2 regions of the Kitasatospora sp. NPDC090091 genome follow, and region 1 is predicted to be linked to the other one. Evidence: riboswitches for the same ligand, from Rfam matches in the RefSeq annotation. Region 1 holds a riboswitch; the other holds the start of a gene.

Region 1 (5,052 bases):
CTTCTCGGTCCAGAACTCGGCTCCCTTGACGGAGCGGAGCGTGAAGTACATCGCGAAGAGGGCCGCGAAGAACATCAACTCGGAACTGAGCCAGACGATCGTTCCGACGCTGACCATGTTCGGCCGGTTGACCGATCCGTGCGCGTGCCCGGTTTCTACTGCTGTTGCTGTCGCCACGACGGACATTATGTCGGTCCCTTATTCCGTCTTCACGCCGGGGGGTCTCCCTCGGAGTGTCCGGTGCGTGCGGTATGCCCCGGTGGCGCCGGACGGGGCGTCCGGACAGGGACTGAGCAGCGGCGTGTCCCTTTTCTGACGGTTCTTCGCAGGCCCCTTCGACCCCCTTGCCCGGCGTGTCGCTGCACCGCTGCGGTGGGCCCGGGAAGTAAGGGGAGCGGACCCGCGGTCGGCCGTACGGGTGGACTGCGTGCGCGGGGGTGACGGGCCGTCCTCCGGGAGGGTGAGCCGGGGGCGCGGCGGCTTGAGGGGATCGTGCGGGACGGCCTCGGCGGAGGGTGATCGGGAGTAGCATCCGGAGTGAGGTGAACGTGGTCCGGATCACACGTGAGGGAGCAGGGCCCATGGCGTACAAGTCCGACGAGACGCTGACCGTCCTCGTCTACAGCCACGACCGCAACACCCGCGAGCAGGTGCTGACGGCCCTCGGCCGCCGGCCCGCCGAGGACCTTCCGGAGCTGGAGTACCTGGAGTGCGCGACGCACCCCGCGGTTCTGAAGGCACTGGAGAAGGGGGGCGTCGACCTCTGCGTGCTGGACGGCGAGGCGGTGCCGGTCGGCGGGCTGGGGCTCGCGCGGCAGCTGAAGGACGAGATCTACGGCTGCCCGCCGGTGCTGGTGCTGATCGGCCGGCCGCAGGACACCTGGCTGGCCGCCTGGAGCCGGGCCGACGCCGCGATCTCCCGGCCGGTGGACCCGGTGGCGCTCGCGGAGGCCGCCGCCACGCTGCTCCGGGCCCGGGTGGCGAAGCGGACGCCCGCCTAGGTCCGGTCCGGCGCGCGCCCCGCGGGCGCCGTCTCAGTACGAGAGAAGAAGTCCGGCGGCGGGACCTCGGCGTCCCGCCGCTCGATAGGCTGGCTCCATCCGTACGGACATCCCTTCCGGGAACCGACAACAGCTGGAGTCAGCCATGGTGAACGTGAACCCTGCGAACGGCGGCAACGACCCCGTGCAGGTGGTCCGCACCTGGCCCGACGTCCTGTCGGCACTGCTGAGGGGCGAGGACCTCGACCGCTCCGCCTCCTCCTGGGCGATGGACCGGATCATGAGCGGCGAGGCCTCCCCGGCCCAGGTGGCCGGCTTCATGGTGGCGCTCCGCTCCAAGGGCGAGACGGTGGAAGAGGTCACCGGCCTGGTGGACGCGATGTACGCGCACGCCGAGCCCCTCTCCATCCCCGGCCCGGCCGTGGACATCGTGGGCACCGGCGGCGACCGGGCCAAGACGGTGAACATCTCCACCATGTCCGCGATCGTGGCCGCCGCGGCCGGCGCGAAGGTGGTCAAGCACGGCAACCGGGCGGCGAGCTCCGCCAGCGGCTCCTCGGACGTCCTGGAGAAGCTCGGCATCAGCCTCGACCTGTCCGCCCGGCGGGTGGCCGAGGTGGCCGAGGAGGTCGGCCTCACCTTCTGCTCCGCGGCGCGCTTCCACCCGTCGATGCGGCACGCCGCGACCGCCCGGCGCGACCTCGGCGTCCCGACCGCGTTCAACATCCTCGGCCCGCTGACCAACCCGGCGCGGGTGACCGCGCACGCGGTCGGCTGCTTCGACACCCGGCTGGCCGGGCTGATCGCCGGCGTGCTGGCCGGGCGCGGCGCCCGCGCGCTGGTCTTCCGCGGCGACGACGGCCTGGACGAGCTGACCATTACCACCACCTCGCGGGTCTGGGTCGTCCGCGACGGCGAGGTCACCGAGACCACCTTCGACCCGCGCACGGTCGGCATCGAGCCGGTCGGCATCGAGGCGCTGCGCGGCGGCGACCCGGCGTACAACGCGGACGTGGCCCGCCGGCTGCTGGCGGGTGAGCAGGGGCCGGTGCGGGACGCCGTCCTGCTGAACACGGCCTCGGCCCTGGTGGCGCTGGACCTCACCGACGCGCCGCTCGCCGACCAGCTCGCGGCGGGCATGGCGCGGGCCGCCCGGGCGATCGACTCCGGCGCCGCACAGGATCTGCTGAAGCGCTGGGCGGAGGCCACCAGCAAGGCGTGAGAAGGCAGTTGGGGCCCGCGGGGAGGCGTTCCCGCGGGCCCCTCGTGCTGTCCGGATGGCGGAACGCTGTTTGACCACCCCGGCGGGCGCGACCTAGAGTCTTGGCCAGGTCATGAGTGACAGCGCGAAGCCCCAGCTTGCTGTCCGGCAACCCTCCGTCCGTGGCGGGGTGCCCTGGGTGAGGACCGGGCCCCGTGGCGATCCGCCCGCGGGGCAAGCGCGGACGCCGGACGACATGCACCCCGGGGTCCTCACCCCGTGAAGGAGTGCACCCGTGTCCCTGCTCCCCACCGAAGTCCGTGCCCCGCTCGCCGTCCTCGGCCGCGACGTGCAGGTCCCGCTCGCCGACGGTGCGAAGGTCGAGTACGCCGCGCTCGACTACGCCGCCAGCTCCCCGGCGCTGCAGCGGGTCTGGGACGACGTCGCCGCCTACGCCCCGTACTACGGCAGCGTGCACCGCGGCGCCGGCTACCTCTCCCAGCTCTCCACCGACCTGTTCGAGCAGAGCCGCCGCACCGTCGCCGGGTTCCTGGACCTGCGCGAGGGCGACCAGGTGGTCTTCACCCGGGCCACCACCGACTCGCTCAACCTGCTGGCCGGCGCCGTCCCGGCGGGCACCCGGGTCTTCGCCTTCGAGACCGAGCACCACGCCTCACTGCTGCCCTGGGCCCACGCCGGGCTGGCCGTCACCTACCTGCGCGCCCCGCGCTCGCGGGCCGAGGCGGTCGCCGCCCTGGACGCCGCGCTGGCCGCGGCGCCCGAGGGGCCCAAGCTGCTCTGCGTCACCGGGGCCTCCAACGTCACCGGCGAGCTCTGGCCGGTCGCCGAACTGACCCGGACCGCCCATCGGCACGGCGCCCGGGTGGTGCTGGACGCCGCCCAGCTCGCCCCGCACCACCGGGTCTCGGTCCGGGAGCTGGACGTGGACTGGATCGCCTTCTCCGGCCACAAGATCTACGCGCCGTTCGGCGCCGGGGTGCTGGCCGGCCGCGCCGACTGGCTGGACGCGGCCGACCCCTACCTGGCCGGCGGCGGCGCGACCCGGACGGTCGCCCGGGAGGCGGACGGTTCGGTCGCCGTGCAGTGGCACACCGGCCCGGCCCGGCACGAGGCCGGCTCGCCGAACGTGATCGGCGCCTACGCGATCGCCTCGGCCTGCCGGGCGCTCACCGAGGCCGGCTGGGACGCGCTGGAGGCCCGCGAGCAGCAGCTGGTCGCCCGGCTCACGGCCGGCCTGGCCGAGATCCCGCAGGTGAAGGTGCTGAACCTGTTCGGCGCCGGCTCCGCGCGGGTGGGCGTCCTCTCCTTCGTGGTGGAGGGCTGGAACAGCTCGCACTTCTCGGCCGCGCTCTCCGCCGAGTACGGCATCGGGGTGCGCGACGGCCTCTTCTGTGCGCACCCGCTGGTGCGCACGCTGCTCGGTGACGAGGACGTGGCACCGTCGGAGTGCGGTGCCCCCGAGCCGTCGCTGCCGGGCGAGCGGAGCCTGAACGCGATCCGGGTCAGCTTCGGCGCCGGAACCCCGGACGAGCACGTCGAGCGGTTCCTCACCGCCGTCCGCGAGCTGGTCACGGACGGCGCGGCGTGGACCTACCGCAACGAGGGCGGCCGCTGCGTCGCGGCGGTGCAGGTCGACCGGGGCCGGCGCGCGGGCTGAGCCGGCCGCTGCGGGGCTCCGGGCGGGCTGCTACTCGTCCAGGCCGAGCGCGAAGGCGGCTTCCAGGTCGTGCTGGGAGTAGGTGCGGAAGGCGATCTGGGTCTCGGTGTGGGCCACGCCCGGGACCTTGTTCAGCCGGCCGGGGATGACCTCCGCCAGGTCGTCGTGGTGGCGCACCCGCACCATCGCCACCAGGTCGTAGCCGCCGGTGACCGAGTAGACCTCACTGACGCCCTCGATGGCCGCGATCGCCTCGGCGATCTCCGGGATGCGGTCGACGCTGGTCTTGATCAGGACGATGGCGGTGATCACTGTTCCGGCTCCTTTGTGAGGTGCCGCCAGGGTATCGGGCGTCAGCCGGGGCGTCGCGGGGGACGGGTGGCGAGCGTGCAGGCGTAGAGGAAGCCGGCCGCGAAGCCGATCACGTGCACCAGGTAGGCGACCCCGGGCCCGGCCGAGTGCACCGACCACCACTGGAGGGCGAACCAGAGCCCGAGCACCAGCCAGGCCGGGAATCGCAGCGGAAGGAAGAGCAGCAGCGGGACGAGCGTGGTGACCCGGGCCCGCGGGTGCAGCCGCAGGTAGGCGCCGAGTACGGCCGAGATCGCCCCCGAGGCGCCGATCAGCACCCGGGTGGAGTCCGGGGCGTGCGCCTCGGCCAGCGCGAACCCGTACGTCGCCAGCGAGCCGGCCGCCAGGTAGAAGAGGGCGAACCGGGCCCGGCCGAACCGCTCCTCGACGCTGGGGCCGAAGACGTGGAGGAAGAGCAGGTTGCCCAGCAGGTGCAGCCAGCCGGCGTGCAGGAAGAGCGCGCTGAGCACCGAGAGCGCCGGGTGCTTGCCCGGCGTCGGGGCGGCCGGGCAACCGGGCACCGGGTCGGGGGCCTGCGCCAGCTGTTCGGCGGTCAGCGGCCGGCCGGCCAGCAGCTCGGCGGGGACGGCCCCCCAGCGCTGCTCGTACCGCTGCTCGGCGCAGACCCGCGCCTGCCCGCGGCCGTAGAGGGGGTTGATGCCGGCAGCCGGGCCGAGCAGGAAGACCAGGGTGTTGAGCGCGATCAGGGCGTAACTGACGGCCGGGACGGCCGCGGCCGGGCGACCGCCCCGCGCACCGGTGTGGTCGAGGACCGGGATCGCCATGCGGCCAAGCATCCCTCCGCGGGGCACCGGTGACAC
Region 2 (5,052 bases), on a different contig from region 1:
GGTAGGCCTGGAAGCCGCGGACGATGTTCTTGCTCAGCTCGGTGCGGTCGACCCGGACGACGGTGCGGCGGTCGCCGACGGCCTCGCGCAGCGCGGCGAGCCGCTCCTCGACGTCCGGGCGGTGGGCGCGCTCGCGCAGGAAGTCGGCGTCGGCCCCGAGGCCGTGGACGCCGAGGCGGGTGGTGCGGCCCGCGTGGGTGACGGTGAGGGCCTCCCGGTCGACCTCGGCGCCGAGCACGGCGGCGCAGCACTCGGCGAAGGCGAGTGCCCAGCGGCGGGTCAGGAAGCCGGCCCGGTCGGCGCCGAGGATGCCGGTGAGCACGGCCTCGGCGACGTCGTCGGGCAGCAGCCGGAAGTACTCGGGCGGGGCCCACGGGGTGTGCGAGAAGTGGCCGATCCGCAGGTCCGGCCGGGCGGCGCGGAGCAGCGCGGGGGCCAGCGAGAGGTGGTAGTCCTGCACCAGGACGGCCGCTCCGGGGGCGGCCTCGGCCGCCAGCGCCTCGGCGAAGGCGGCGTTGTAGGCGGTGTACGCCTGCCACTCGGTGCGGAAGCCGGCGTCGAAGGCGGGGGCCGTGGGGGTGGCGTACAGCAGGTGGTGGACGAACCAGAGGGTCGAGTTGGCCACGCCGTTGTAGGCGCGGGCGAAGGTCTCCGGGTCTATGTCCAGCATCCGGACGGCCTGCCCGCCGACATCGTGGCCGGCCCGGTCGAGGCGGCCGTCCGGGGCCTCCCGGGCGGCCCGGCGGTCCGCGTCGCCGAGGGCCGCGCAGACCCAGACGGCGTCGGGGTCGCCGATCGCGGAGAGCCCGGAGACCAGGCCCCCGCCGCCCCGGCGGAGGGCCAGCGTGCCGTCCTCCGCCGTGCTGAACGACACCGGTCCCCGGTTGGATGCCACCAGGACCGGGGCGGTGCCGGTCGAATTCGAACGCTCGGTCGTGAGATCGCCCATGATGGGTAGGTTGCCGGGGGCCCGGGGCCGCAAACCCCTCAGCGGGCCGGGTGGCGGCCCGCGTACTCGGGGACGGTGTGCATCGGGGGCCGCTCCAGGGCCGTCACCGGGTGGGTGTGCGCGGTGAACTCCCTGGTCTCCGGATCGCGGGTGAACTGGGTGAGCAGCGGGTGCACCAGATCGGCGGAGGCCTTGAGCCGGTGCGTCCGGTCCAGCCGTTCGAGTGCCGTGCGGTAGATGGTGGCGGCCATCCGGCCGAGGGCCTGGCCGTCCTGGTGGCGGTGGTGGCGCACCCCGACGTCCACCTGGGCCAGCGCGTCCAGGCCGACGGTCTCCAGTGCGTCGACCAGCAGGCCCAGCTCGACGCCGTAGCCGGTGGGGAAGGGCAGGCGTTCGAGCAGCGAGCGGCGGGCCGCGTACTCGCCGCCGAGCGGCTGGACGAAACCGGCGAGTTCCGGCCAGTGCAGGTTCAGCAGGGGGCGGGCGACCAGTTCGGTGACCCGGCCGCCGCCGGACGGGACCACCGCGGCGTCCCCCGCGGCGGAGTCGCTCGGCGTCACTTCGAGCGGCCGGTCGTACATGGCCTTGACCAGCTGGATGCCGGGGTCGGTGAGCAGCGGTCCGACGATGCCGGAGACGAAGGCCGGGTCGAACTCGCGCAGGTCCGCGTCGATGAAGCAGACGATCTCGCCGCGGGTGACCAGCAGCGAGCGCCAGAGCACCTCGCCCTTGCCGGGGGCGGCGGGCAGCCGGGGGAGGATCTCGTCCCGGTGGACCACCCGGGCGCCCGCGGCGGCGGCCACGGCGGCGGTGCCGTCGGCGGAGCCGGAGTCGACCACGACGAGCTCGTCGACCAGCGGCAGGCGCTCCATCAGCTCCCGGCGGACCGTGCGGACGATGTCGCCGACCGTGGCCTCCTCGTCCAGCGCGGGCAGGACGACGCTGACGCTGCCCGCACGGCCGGCGGCCCGCTTGGCCTCCAGCAGGGTGCGCACCGGACGGTCGGCCGCGCTCCACGAGCGCCGGCGCAGCCAGGACGCCGCCTGCGGGACGAGCTCGGGTGTCGGGTCGGCGGGCACGGGTCTCTCCTCGGCGGGGTTCGGGTGGAGCGGGTCGGTTGGAGCGGTCGGGTGGGGCGGATCAGGTGGAACAGCTGGGTGGAACGGTCGGGTGGAACGGGCCATCTCGCGTGGCGGACGGTCCCGTTCAAGCTTCACGCCTTCGGATACAGTCTTCGTACAGCGGTCGGACCTTCGCACGCCGGGGTCGCCGCTGAGCAGGACCAACAACTTCACAGAGCTCATCCAGAGGGACTGAGGGAACGGCCCGTTGACGTCCCGGCAACCTTCTCGCGCGGCTGTCGTTACAGGCCCCGGCGGGACAGGTGCCAATTCCGGCCTGTGGCGCAACCGCGCCGCGGGGAAGATGAGGAGAGAGGCCTCCGCCACCATGGCTATCGACACTGCCGCACCCGTCAGCACCGTTGACCTCGGCCCCGCCGCCGCGCTGTCCTGTCGCGAGTGCGGCACCCGGTTCCCGCTCGGCCCCAGCTTCGCCTGCCTGGAGTGCTTCGGGCCGCTGGAGATCGCGTACGACTTCGGGAGCGAGGGCGCCGAGGCGCTGCGGAAGCGGATCGAGTCCGGCCCGGCCTCGATCTGGCGCTACGCCCCGCTGCTGCCGGTGCCGGCCGACGTCGCCGGCAAGCCGAACCTGAACCCTGGCTGGACCCCGCTGGTCAAGGCGGACAACCTGGGCCGCGAGCTCGGCTTCACGGCGCAGCTGCACATCAAGGACGACTCCGGCAACCCGACCCACTCGTTCAAGGACCGCGTGGTCGCCTGCGCGATCGAGGCGGCGCGGGCGTTCGGCTTCACCACGCTCTCCTGCTCCTCGACCGGCAACCTGGCCGGCGCGGTGGGCGCCGCGGCCGCCCGGGCGGGCTTCAAGTCCTGCGTGTTCATCCCGCACGACCTGGAGCAGGGCAAGGTCGTCATGGCCGGTGTGTACGGCGGCGAACTGGTCGGCATCGAGGGCAACTACGACGACGTGAACCGCTTCTGCTCGGAGCTGATCGGCGACCCGGCCGGCGAGGGCTGGGGCTTCGTCAACGTCAACCTGCGCCCGTACTACGGCGAGGGCTCCAAGACGCTGGCGTACGAGATCTGCGAGCAGCTGGGCTGGCGCCTGCCGGAGCAGATCGTCATCCCGATCGCCTCGGGCTCCCAGCTGACGAAGATCGACAAGGGGCTGCGCGAGCTGGTGAAGCTCGGCCTGGTCGAGGACCGGCCGTACAAGATCTTCGGCGCCCAGGCCGAGGGCTGCTCGCCGGTGTCGGCGGCGTTCAAGGCCGGCCACGACGTGATCCGCCCGGTCAAGCCGGACACCATCGCCAAGTCGCTGGCGATCGGCAACCCGGCCGACGGCCCGTACGTGCTGGACATCGCCCGGCGCACCGGCGGTGCGGTCGAGGACGTGACGGACGCCGAGGTGGTGGCCGCGATCAAGCTGCTGGCCCGCACCGAGGGCATCTTCGCCGAGACGGCCGGCGGCGTCACCGTCGGCGTGCTGAAGAAGCTGGTCGAGACCGGACAGCTGGACCCGGCCAAGGAGACCGTCGCGATCAACACCGGCGACGGCCTGAAGACGCTGGACGCCGTCTCCGACGCCGGGATGACCGCCGTCATCCGCCCGACGCTGGCCTCGTTCCGCGACGCCGGCCTCGCCTCCGCCTGACCCACCCCCAGCTAGGAGAAGCCCCCCATGAGCGCCAACGTCCGCATCCCGACCATCCTGCGCACCTACACCGGCGGCGCCGCCGAGGTGAGCGCCGAGGGCGCCACCCTGGGCGACGTCATCGCCGACCTGGACCGGAACCACGCCGGGATCGCCGCGCGCATTCTGGACGACACCGGCAAGCTGCGCCGTTTCGTCAACGTCTACGTCAACGACGACGACGTTCGGTTCGCGGAGGGTCTGGCCACCGAGATCAAGGACGGCGCGAGCGTCTCGATCATTCCGGCGGTGGCCGGCGGCTGCTGAGCCGTCCGACTGCCGAGTCGGCCGCCCCGGGACGGAATTCCGACCCGGGGTGGCCGGTCGTATTTTGGCGGGAATATTTGCACTCCCAGTCGGAGTAGAGTGTGGCTCGACCGGGAACGGGGCTCCCCTCCCCCTCGTACCGGTGGTCGAATCCGTCCGCGCCCGCACCGCCGTTCCCCGTCCGGCCGCCGAGACCGCCGGCCGCTCCACGGCCGTGAAACATGTCAGGCCGATGTCAGAATTCTTGAGGGGATTTGGGTAATCCGTCCGCTATGTCCGGCGTGAATTGCGGCGTTCCTTCCGATTCCGTCGGATCTGCCCCTTGGCGGGCCCGGTGAATTCCCGGCGATTGGGCCTGTTGCAGAGGGCGTCGATCCGGATACATTCAGCCGCGGTCGACGCAATCGCCCGTACACCGGACGCCGTCCGGTGGTCTCGGCGGGGATTGCGGCGTGCACGGCTGTGCCCAGGGGGGGTTCCCCGGGCCGGCCTCAACCAGACCCGCACCCGCAGACCCGCGGGCGCGTGAAGGGCCAGCACAGCACTAGGGGAGTTCGGAATGGCTCAGGGCACCGTCAAGTGGTTCAACGCGGAGAAGGGTTACGGCTTCATCGCGGTCGACGGTGGTGCGGACGTCTTCGTCCACTACAGCGCGATCCAGATGGACGGCTACCGCACCCTTGAGGAGGGCCAGCGGGTCGAGTTCGAGATCTCTCAGGGGCAGAAGGGCCCGCAGGCGGACATGGTCCGCGCGGCGGTCTGACCTTTCCGACACCCAGGAGTTCGGCTCGGCCCATCGGCTGGTGCACCTCTTGCTTCGCGGCGGGCCCGCACGACACGCGTCGTGCGGGCCCGCCGCCGTGTGCGGGGCGCGGCGCGGGCCCGGCCGCGGGGCCCGGTGAGGCCCGGCCACGGGGCCCGGTGAGGCCCGGCGCGGGGGTGCGGCGCGGCTCGCGGGTTGGCGATTGGGCTTGCACTCGCCTACCCGGAGTGCTAATCATTGGCGTTAGCACTCACAGCGTGAGAGTGACAGCGGACCGGGTCGGTGAGGCCCCCGGGAGCGG

The links. A riboswitch is a leader RNA that binds a small molecule or an ion and turns the genes downstream of it on or off. The one in region 1 is predicted to bind S-adenosylmethionine.
Region 2: linked by a shared signal. The riboswitch ahead of thrC (threonine synthase) and the one ahead of ACIPSC_RS00945 (aminotransferase class V-fold PLP-dependent enzyme) in region 1 are both predicted to bind S-adenosylmethionine.

What each region holds. Positions count from the first base shown of each region.
Region 1 covers NZ_JBIVDY010000001.1:208,163-213,214, forward strand. The annotation lists gene ACIPSC_RS00930 (heme-copper oxidase subunit III) at 1-186, opposite strand, end outside; gene ACIPSC_RS00935 (hypothetical protein) at 582-1,001, shown strand; gene trpD (anthranilate phosphoribosyltransferase) at 1,147-2,223, shown strand; SAM riboswitch class IV at 2,332-2,449, shown strand; gene ACIPSC_RS00945 (aminotransferase class V-fold PLP-dependent enzyme) at 2,498-3,880, shown strand; gene ACIPSC_RS00950 (Lrp/AsnC family transcriptional regulator) at 3,911-4,192, opposite strand; gene ACIPSC_RS00955 (rhomboid family intramembrane serine protease) at 4,234-5,016, opposite strand.
Region 2 covers NZ_JBIVDY010000008.1:78,439-83,490, forward strand. The annotation lists gene ACIPSC_RS15900 (trehalose-6-phosphate synthase) at 1-949, opposite strand, end outside; gene ACIPSC_RS15905 (glucosyl-3-phosphoglycerate synthase) at 988-2,028, opposite strand; SAM riboswitch class I at 2,247-2,381, shown strand; gene thrC (threonine synthase) at 2,399-3,682, shown strand; gene ACIPSC_RS15915 (ubiquitin-like small modifier protein 1) at 3,710-3,988, shown strand; gene ACIPSC_RS15920 (cold-shock protein) at 4,548-4,751, shown strand.